DNA from 3 places in the Actinosynnema sp. NPDC050436 genome. Region 3 is predicted to be linked to each of the others. Evidence: riboswitches for the same ligand, from Rfam matches in the RefSeq annotation. Region 3 holds a riboswitch; each other region holds the start of a gene.
What was found. A riboswitch is a leader RNA that binds a small molecule or an ion and turns the genes downstream of it on or off. The one in region 3 is predicted to bind glycine.

Region 1: it holds a riboswitch for glycine, as region 3 does, so the genes downstream of both, gcvP (aminomethyl-transferring glycine dehydrogenase) here and gcvT (glycine cleavage system aminomethyltransferase GcvT) in region 3, are expected to answer to the same signal.
Region 2: it holds a riboswitch for glycine, as region 3 does, so the genes downstream of both, gcvH (glycine cleavage system protein GcvH) here and gcvT (glycine cleavage system aminomethyltransferase GcvT) in region 3, are expected to answer to the same signal.

The regions. Positions count from the first base shown of each region.
Region 1 is NZ_JBFAJV010000010.1:250,115-253,381, reverse strand. Features, by position in the region: gene AB0I60_RS24365 (bifunctional nuclease family protein) at 1-393, shown strand, start outside; gene AB0I60_RS24360 (MerR family transcriptional regulator) at 1,044-1,607, shown strand; glycine riboswitch at 1,773-1,863, shown strand; gene gcvP (aminomethyl-transferring glycine dehydrogenase) at 2,019-3,267, shown strand, end outside.
Region 2 is NZ_JBFAJV010000015.1:7,060-10,326, reverse strand. Features, by position in the region: gene AB0I60_RS29520 (L-serine ammonia-lyase) at 1-1,039, opposite strand, end outside; gene gcvH (glycine cleavage system protein GcvH) at 1,045-1,425, opposite strand; glycine riboswitch at 1,542-1,633, opposite strand; gene ald (alanine dehydrogenase) at 1,855-2,961, shown strand.
Region 3 is NZ_JBFAJV010000014.1:89,181-92,447, reverse strand. Features, by position in the region: gene glyA (serine hydroxymethyltransferase) at 1-15, opposite strand, end outside; gene gcvT (glycine cleavage system aminomethyltransferase GcvT) at 26-1,210, opposite strand; glycine riboswitch at 1,232-1,326, opposite strand; glycine riboswitch at 1,327-1,414, opposite strand; gene AB0I60_RS29050 (DUF3817 domain-containing protein) at 1,751-2,053, opposite strand; gene AB0I60_RS29045 (hypothetical protein) at 2,074-2,454, opposite strand; gene AB0I60_RS29040 (helix-turn-helix transcriptional regulator) at 2,576-3,064, opposite strand; gene AB0I60_RS29035 (hypothetical protein) at 3,256-3,267, opposite strand, start outside.

The DNA.
Region 1 (3,267 bases), on a different contig from region 3:
GAGCGCTACCTGCCGATCTGGATCGGGTCGGTCGAGGCCACCGCCATCGCCCTGGAACAACAGGGCGTGCGCCCCGCGCGGCCACTGACCCACGACCTGCTCAAGGACGTCATCGGGGCCCTGGGCCGCAACCTCGAACAGGTCCGCATCACCGACCTGCAGGAGGGCACCTACTTCGCCGAGCTGGTGTTCGACGGCGACGTCCGGGTGTCGGCGCGCCCGAGCGACTCGGTGGCCCTGGCGCTGCGGATCGGCGTGCCGATCCACGCGGAGGAGTCGGTGCTGGCCGAGGCCGGCCTGATCATCCCGGACGAGCAGGAGGACGAGGTCGAGAAGTTCCGCGAGTTCCTCGACTCGGTGTCGCCGGAGGACTTCCGGGGCGCGGACACGTAGCCCGGTCCCGGGCCGGGCGTGCCGCCGCGGCGCGCAGGTGGACGAGGTGGAGGCGGTCCGGCCCGGTGGGGTCGGACGGGCAGCCCGGAGCGGTCGCTCCGGGCTTTCGCGCGTTCGGGGCGCAGCGGGGCGGCAGCGGCCGGGTCCCGGCCGGCTGGGGAGTGCCCCGGGCGGTCCGGGACCCCGTGCCGGGAGCTGTTCGGGGGGCGCCGGGGGCCGTCCGGGCGGTCGGCCGGTGTGCACGACGGACGCTCGGTGGCGGGCTGTGAGTGGGCGTTTCGTCGGTTCGGGTGCCGGCTGCGCCACGAGGGGCCGGTGGTCCGGCCGCGAGTCGGGTCGGCCCCCCGTGGTGTGTGCGGTGAGTTGTGGATCAACCCGGTGTGCCACCCCCCGGTGTCACACTTCCGAATTACACAACGTCAGCGGTGATCGGCTAAACGATCACTAAACGTCACCCGAATGGCTTACGTCGGGCGTCTCTCTCAACCTCAACCTGAGGTTGAGGTGCGACACGCTCAGCGCGTCGCGTTGACCTGCCCCCTAGGCGGTCTTACCGTCGAACTCGGGTGAATTGCCACGGTGTGATTCCAACGCCGGGGCGGTTGCACGGTGGTCGCCGGCTGTCGTGGCCGGACCGAGGGGAGGCAGGCGTGGTCGAGGAAGCCATCCGGGCCGGATCCGGCGAACAGGGTGAGCTGTTCCCGGACTCCTCGCTGCCGGACGAGCTCGTGGGCTACCGAGGCCCTGCCGCGTGCCAGATCGCGGGCATCACCTACCGCCAGCTCGACTACTGGGCCCGCACCGGACTGGTCAACCCGACCATAAGGAGTGCCCAGGGCTCGGGCAGCCAGCGGCTGTACTCGTTCAAGGACATCCTGGTGCTCAAGGTGGTCAAGCGGCTGCTGGACACCGGGGTCTCGTTGCAGAACATCCGGGTCGCGGTCGACCACCTGCGCCGCCGGGGCGTGCAGGACCTGGCCCGGATCACGCTGTTCAGCGACGGCACGACGGTCTACGAGTGCACCTCGCCGGAGGAGGTCGTGGACCTGCTCCAGGGCGGTCAGGGGGTGTTCGGGATCGCGGTCAGCGGCGCGATGCGGGAGATCAGCGGCACCATCCACGAGTTCCCCGCCGAGCGCGCGGACGGCGGGGAGGTCGAGCACGCCCCGAACGACGAGCTGTCCCGCCGCCGGCGCACCCGCGCCACCGGCTGAGGCCCGCGCGCGTCGGTACCGCCAGGCCCGTCGGAGCGGTCCGGGGCGTCGGTCCGGCCGGGCCCCGCAGCCGCGACCCCGAAGTCCCGTGCCACCGGCTGAGATCCGCGTCGCGTCCGTGCGGGCCTGCGGGCCTGGTCCGGGTACCATTCGCGGGTAGTCGCTTTATCCCGCGCGGGAGAGTCCGAGCACGTCTCGGCGCCGAAGGAGCAAATCCTCCCCGGAACCTCTCAGGCGCAAGGACCGCGCGGGTGAGACGCCTCTGGAAAGCGGGTCGGTCCGCCGACCCCGCCGACGGTGCAAGCCCGGTCCGTTCCGACGGCCGGGTGAAGCTCTCAGGCGCCCCGACGGGCAGAAGACAGAGGGGGAGGGCAACGGCAGAAGTGTGCCCGTAGCCCCGGAGGCGTATCTATGACGCACGACCGCATCCCCCTCGCCGCTCTCGAGCACGGCACCCCCTTCGCCGACCGGCACGTGGGCCCCCGGCCGGCCGAGCTGGCCCGCATCCTCGACGTGATCGGCGTCGGCTCGCTGGAGGAGCTGGCGCAGCGCGCGGTGCCCGAGTCGATCCGGGAGCGCGACCTGGTGCTGGACCTGCCCGCGCCCGCCACGGAGACCGAGGCGCTGGCCGAGCTGCGCGCCCTGGCCGCTCGCAACAAGCCGCTCAAGCAGATGATCGGCCTGGGCTACTACGGCACCACCACCCCGCCGGTGATCCGCCGCAACGTGCTGGAGAGCCCGGCCTGGTACACCGCCTACACCCCCTACCAGCCGGAGATCTCGCAGGGCCGGCTGGAGGCGCTGCTGAACTTCCAGACCGTGGTGGCCGACCTGACCGGCCTGGCCCTGGCCAACGCGTCCATGCTGGACGAGTCCACGGCCGCCGCCGAGGCGATGACCCTGGTCCGCCGCGCCGGCCGGAGCAAGTCCGCCAAGTTCGTGGTCGACCAGGACACGCTGCCGCAGACGCTGGCCGTGATCGAGACCCGCGCCGAGCCGCTGGGCATCGAGGTCGTCACCGCCGACCTGTCGCAGGGCCTGGAGGGCCTCGGCCTGGGCGGCGACTTCTTCGGCGTGCTGCTGTCCTTCCCCGGCGCCTCCGGCGTGGTCCGCGACCAGGAGTCGCTGATCGCGGAGATCCACGCGGCCGGCGCGCAGGCCGTGGTGGCCGCCGACCTGCTGTCGCTGACCCTGCTGCGCCCGCCCGGCGAGATCGGCGCGGACGTCGTCGTCGGCACCACCCAGCGCTTCGGCGTGCCGATGGGCTTCGGCGGCCCGCACGCCGGGTACATGGCCGTCCGCGCGGGCCTGGAGCGCCAGCTCCCCGGCCGGCTGGTCGGCGTGTCGGTCGACGCCGACGGCAACCGCGCCTACCGGCTGGCGCTGCAGACCCGCGAACAGCACATCCGCCGCGAGAAGGCGACCAGCAACATCTGCACCGCGCAGGTCCTGCTGGCCGTGATCGCCTCCATGTACGCCGTGTACCACGGCCCGGAGGGGCTGCGCGGCATCGCCACCCGCGCCCACCGGATGGCGACCGTGCTGGCCGCCGGCCTGTGCGAGGGCGGCGTCGAGGTCGTGCACGGCGAGTTCTTCGACACCGTCCGGGCGCGCGTCGAGGGCCGGGCCGCCGCGATCGTGGCCGCCGCCCGCGAGCTGG
Region 2 (3,267 bases), on a different contig from region 3:
ACGCCGAGCCGACCTCGCCCTGGCAGCCGACCTCGGCACCGGAGATCGACGCGTTCTCCTTGAACAGCACGCCCACCGCGCCCGCCGTGAGCAGGAACCGCACCACGCCGTCGTCGGACGCGCCCGGCACGAACCGCGTGTAGTAGTGCAGCACCGCCGGCACGATGCCCGCCGCGCCGTTGGTCGGCGCGGTCACCACCCGACCGCCGGCCGCGTTCTCCTCGTTCACCGCCAGGGCGAACAGGGTCACCCAGTCCATCACCCGCAACGGGTCGGTGGTGAAGTGCTCGGCCGCGAGCCGCTGCCGCATCTCGGCGGCCCGCCGCCGCACCTTCAGCCCGCCCGGCAGCACGCCGTCCTCGGTGCAGCCGCGCTCCACGCACTCCTGCATCACGTGCCAGATGTGCAGCAGGCCCTGGCGCACGTCGTGCTCGGAGCGCCAGGACAGCTCGTTGGCGAGCATGACCTCGCTGATGGTCAGCCCGGTCTCGCGGGTGCGCGCCAGCAGCTCGTCGCCGCTGAGGAACGGGTGCGCGATGGGGGTGGCGTCGGCCTTGATCCGGTCGGTGCCGCTCGCCGTCTCGTCCACCACGAACCCGCCGCCGACCGAGTAGTACACGGCCTCGTCCAGCACCTCTTCGCCGGAATAGGCGGTGAAGCTCATCCCGTTCGGGTGCAGCGGGAGGGACTTCCGGCGGTGCATCACCAGGTCGGCGTCCTCGGTGAACGGGATGTCCCGCACACCGCCCAGCAGCAGCCTGCCGGTGGCCCGGATCTCCTGCACCCGCACGTCGGCCGCCGTGGGGTCGACGTCCTCCGGCTTGTGCCCCTCCAAGCCCAGGAGCACGGCCTTGGGGCTGCCGTGGCCGTGCCCGGTCGCACCCAGCGAGCCGAACAGCTCGACGTGCACGCGGTCCACCGAGTGCGCCCGGTGCCCGAGCCGCGCGACGAACATGGTCGCCGCGCGCATGGGGCCGACGGTGTGCGAGCTCGACGGCCCGATGCCGACGGAGAACAGGTCGAAGACGCTGATCGCCACGGCGCTCAGTCCCCGGTGAGTTCCGCGTACTTCGCGGCGGTCAGCAGGCCCGTCGCGTCCTCGACGGCGACCTTGAACAGCCAGCCCGCGCCGTACGGGTCGTTGTTGATCAGCGACGGGTCGTCGGCCACCTCGGTGTTGACCTCCACGACCTCGCCGCTGACCGGCGCGTACAGGTCGCTCACCGACTTGGTCGACTCCAGCTCGCCGCACACGTCGCCGGACTTGACGCGCTCGCCCACGGTCGGCAGCTGGACGAACACGATGTCGCCGAGCGACTCCGCCGCGTAGGAGGTGATGCCGATCGCCACGGGGTCCTGGGTACCCGGGGTCCAGTCGACCCACTCGTGCTCGGGCGTGTACAGCAGGTTGTCCGGAAAAGTCACGTCAGCTCCTCGGTCCGCGCGGCCAGGTCCCCTCTCTGTCCTGGGACCTGAGAGCTTCGCCGCAGCGCTGCGGCTTGCACCGTGGGTGCGCGCGTGAGCACGCTTTCCAGAGTCGCCTCGCCCGAGCGGTTCTCGTTGCCTGAGAGTGTGCGGGGTGCTTGCTCCTTCGGCGCTCCAGACGTGCTGGAGGCTCTCCCGCTCGGGTTCCGGTGTCGCCTGCGACACCCCGGCCGATGTTCAGTTGGTCGGACGCGAGCACGCTAAGTCGTCGGCGACTCGGGTGTCAACGCGCGTCCAGAGACTTCACGCCACCTCCGCCGTTGTCCGACCGGCACAACGCGGCAGGTGCGCGTTCGTGCCAACGGCACGATGACAGCCGGATGGCGGTACCGGACCTTTGGCATTAACAACGCCCCGAAGGAGCCCTCCGTGCGGATCTCAGTACCCCGCGAGATCAAGAACCACGAATACCGCGTCGCGCTGACCCCCGCAGGCGCCCACGAGCTGACGGTGCGCGGCCACGACGTGTTCGTCGAGGCGGGCGCGGGCCTGGGCTCGGCCATCACCGACGAGGAGTACCTCGCGGCGGGTGCGAAGGTGCTGGCCACCGCCGAGGACGTGTGGGCCGAGGGCGACCTGGTGCTCAAGGTCAAGGAGCCGATCGCGCGGGAGTACCCCCTGCTGCGCAAGGGCCAGACCCTGTTCACGTACCTGCACCTCGCGGCCGACCAGCCGCTGACGCAGGCGCTGCTGGACTCCGGCACCACCGCGATCGCCTACGAGACGGTGCAGACCGCGAACGGCGCGCTGCCGCTGCTGGCCCCGATGTCCGAGGTGGCGGGCAGGCTCGCGCCCCAGGTCGGCGCGTTCTCGCTGATGAAGCCGTCCGGCGGCCGGGGCGTGCTGCCCGGCGGCGTGCCCGGCGTGCACCCGGCGCGGGTCGTCGTGATCGGCGGCGGCGTGGCGGGCCTGAACGCGGCCACCATCGCCGTGGGCCTGGGCGCGGACGTCGAGATCCTGGACACCAACGTCGACCGGCTGCGCCACATCGACGCCCTGTACCAGGGCCGGCTGCGCACGGTCACGTCGAACCGCTACTCGGTCGAGCAGGCCGTGCGGGAGGCCGACCTGGTCATCGGCGCGGTGCTGGTGCCGGGCGCGAAGGCCCCGAAGCTGGTCTCCAACGAGCTGGTGGCGCAGATGAAGCCGGGCTCCGTGCTCGTCGACATCGCCATCGACCAGGGCGGCTGCTTCGCCGACTCGCGGCCGACCACGCACGCCGAGCCGACCTACCAGGTGCACGACTCGGTGTTCTACTGCGTGGCCAACATGCCCGGTGCCGTGCCGCGCACGTCCACCTACGCGCTGACCAACGTGACGCTGCCGTACGCGGTCGCGCTGGCCGACAAGGGCTGGGAGGCGGCGCTGCGCGCGGACCAGGCGCTGGCGCTGGGCCTCAACGCGCACGACGGCCTGCTGACCTACCAGCCGGTCGCGGAGGCGCACGGCCTCACCCACACCCCGCTCGAAGTCTGAGCACCCGCGAAGGAGGGGCGTCCACCACGACGGTGGGCGCCCCTTCTCGCACGTGGAGGGCATGAAAAGGCGGCCCGCTCAACCAGCCTGGGGGTCACTGGGAGCGGGCCGCGCCACCAATGCTAGCGGGCGGCGGGCGGTCGTGCCCAGCCGCCCCGCCCATCTGACGCCCAGATCTTTACCAGGAGGAGCACAGCCCGTGTCCACCCTCAAGCAAACGAGTGAATTCGCCGCGTAACGGGTAAGTCACGACGCCCGGTCGGCCGATGAGGTACAGCGAGGTGCCCGTGCGCTGACGCGGCGGGC
Region 3 (3,267 bases):
GAAGTGCTCGGACATGGTGTCTCCCTTACGAGTTTCGCTTGTAGAACGGCAGCGCGACGACTTCCACGGGCTCCTGCCTGCCCCGGATGTCGACGGCCAGAGCGGTGCCGGGCTCGGCCAGCGCCGGCGGCACGTAGGCCATCGCCACCGAGTAGCCCAGGGTCGGCGACAGCGCGCCGCTGGTGACCTCGCCGACCACCGAGCCGGACGCGTCCAGCACCGGGTAGCCGTGCCGGGGCGCGCGGCGGGACGTGGTCCTGAGGCCGACCAGCTTCGCCTCCGCGCCCTGCTCGGCGACGGCGGCCAGCGCCTCGCGGCCGACGAAGTCCTCCGGCTTGTCCAGCTTCACCACGCGGCCCAGGTTGGCGTGGTACGGGGTGCGCGCGGCGCTGAGCTCGTTGCCGTACAGCGGCATCCCGGCCTCCAGGCGCAGCGTGTCGCGGCAGCCGAGGCCGGCGGGCCGGAGGTCGTGCTCGCGGCCCGCCTCCAGCAGCGCCTGCCACACCGCCGGCGCGTCGGCCGGGTCGAGGAACAGCTCGAAGCCGTCCTCGCCGGTGTAGCCGGTGCGGGCGAGCAGCGCGGGCCGGCCGGCCACCTCGGTCGGGTAGGAGGCGTAGTACTTGACCGACGCGAGGTCGGTGGTGGTGAGACCGGCCAGGATCGCGGTGGACGCCGGCCCCTGGACCGCCAGCAGGGCGTAGTCGACGGACTTGTCCACGACGGAGGTGTCGAAGCCCTCCGCGCGCTCGACCAGCGCCTGGAACACGACGGCCGCGTTCGAGGCGTTCGCCACGACCAGGTACTCCTGCTCGCCGGTCCGGTAGACGATCAGGTCGTCCAGGACGCCGCCGTCCGCTTGGGTGATCATGGTGTAGCGGGCGCGGCCGACCCCGATCGCGGACGCGTGGCCGACCAGCGCGTGGTCCAGCGCGCGGCCGGCCTCGGGGCCGGACAGCACGATCTCGCCCATGTGCGTCAGGTCGAACAGGCCCGCTGACGTGCGCACGGCGTGGTGCTCGGCGAGCTCGCTGTCGTAGCGCAGCGGCATCCGCCAGCCCGCGAAGTCGGTGAACTGGGCGCCCAGCGCCTCGTGCTCGGCGTGCAGCGGCGTCCGGCGGGTTTCCACGGGGTGGTCCTCCCTGGTGGCGGGCACGGCGACGAGACCGACCTGGTCGGCCGGTCGCCGTTGGTGAAGGATGACACGGTCCATCGGAGACTCCTCGTCGAGTGAGCCTCCCCCTCTGTCATGAGCCTGAGAGCTTCACCGCGCGCGGGGCGCGGCTTGCACCGTGGGCGAGGCGCGCAGCGCCTGCTTTCCAGAGTTGCCTTCGTCGGGCGGTAGCTGTGCCTGAGAGATTCCGGGGAGGAGTTGCTCCTTCGGCGCCCCTTCCGGGGACTCTCCCGCGCGACATCGACGGCCGTGTTCAGTTGGTACCGCCAGACGCTAGTTGTGCCTGGTAGGCACGGTCAACCGGGACCGGGTCACAGAACCTGCCGCCCGGCCGACCACCCGACGACCCGCGCACCCCGGCCGCGCTGCCGCCGAGCAGCGGGAACCCGCCCGCGGAGCCGTCGACGGCCCGCTCCGGGAACCCGCTCCGGGCCGCGCGTCCGCCGTGCAGCACCGGGAACGAACCCCTGTAGAGGCGGGGGAACGCCGGAACACCTCGGCCGCGCGCAGGCACGCCGACCGGTGCCGGCCGCACGCCCACGGCCGTCTCAGCGGACGGTGCGGGGGTGGGGCACGCGGTCACAGCGCACGTTCCTCCTTGACGCTCTCGACCACCTTGCGCTCGGCGTAGAACGACACGAACGGGATGGTGCCCGCGAGCAGCACCAGCGCGGAGCCCTTGAGCGACCACCGCGCCTTGAGCGCCAGGTCGACCGTGAAGACCAGGTAGACGGCGTACAGGAAGCCGTGGACGGGCCCGACGACGGCCATCATCCCGGAGTTGTCGCCGACGTACTTGACGAACATCGCCACCACGAGCAGGAGCAGGCCGACACCGACCACGTAAGCCATGAACCGGAACCGGCTCAACGCACCGCTCATCGCCTACCGACCGCCTTCGCTCACCGCTGGTCCCGCGCGTTGAGCTCCCGGAGGTAGCGGTTGTAGGCCGCCAGCTCGTCGTCCTCGTCGTCGTGCGCGGGTGTTCTGACGGGTTCCACGGTAACGGCCGGACGCGGGGCGGCGGCCACCGGCTCCCGGCTGCCCCCGGCGGCGTCCTCGGCACGGCGCTGGGCGGCGAGCTTGCGCATCCGCCACACCATGAAGACGGGGAACAGGCCGAACAGCGGCCACTGGAAGACGTACCCGAGGTTCTGGAACGTGCCGCCGGCCTCGGAGAACCTCTCCCACTGCCAGTAGGCGAGGCCGCAGCACACGATCAGCGACACCAGGCAGACCGCCGCGATGGCGAGTCTCTTGGGTGTCAGGAGGGTGCCGGGCACCCTCCCACACTACTTCGCGGAGTTCACTTCTCGGCGGAAGGGGCTCCTCGCACAGGAGCCCGCCCTCCCGGTTGGTGCAGGTGTTCGACTCGACGCCGCGCCCTCACAACGCGGCGCTGGTTCACGCAACGCCGTCCCGGCGCTGCCGCTGCAACCTGGCCACGCACCAGGCCGCCGCACTGCCCCGACGCAGGTGCTGGAGCACCGTCATCGGGCCGAGGCGCCGTCCCAGGTCGGCGGGGGTCAACCCGGCCGCCCGGTAGTCGAGCGCGCGCTGGTCCAACGGGCTGATGCCCGCGTCCCACCACCGCTCCGCCTCGGACAGGTCGCCCACGAGCTGCCAGTAGCTGGCGGCAGCCGCGAGCAGCACCTCGGGCACCTCGGGTGCCCTCTTCCGCATCGCCGCCACGTAGGCCGGGTCAGCGGATTCGACCCGCACCAGTCCGCGCGACCCGCCGTTCGCCCGTTGCACGGGGATCCCCGGCGCGGACGGCGGGGCCTCGGCCAGCCACTCGTCCTTGATCCGGTTCACCTCCTGCAACTCGGCGTCGTCCGAGCGCTCAGCCGCCCACTGCCGCAGCAGCTCGTCGACTCCGGAGTCCTCGACCATTCTGCCTCCTCGTCGGTCGAAGATCAGCCAATGCAGCGCACCGTATTAGCGGGTACCGACAACCGCTAGACCCTGGTTTGTCAAAAACCCTGTTACCAGCGCGTTATAGCCCTCATTCCACCCAGACGGTGCAACGTGCGGGCTTGACCGTCACCGCCGGTGACCGGGTTGGCCACCCCCCGCGAGGTGGACTAGGCGAACAG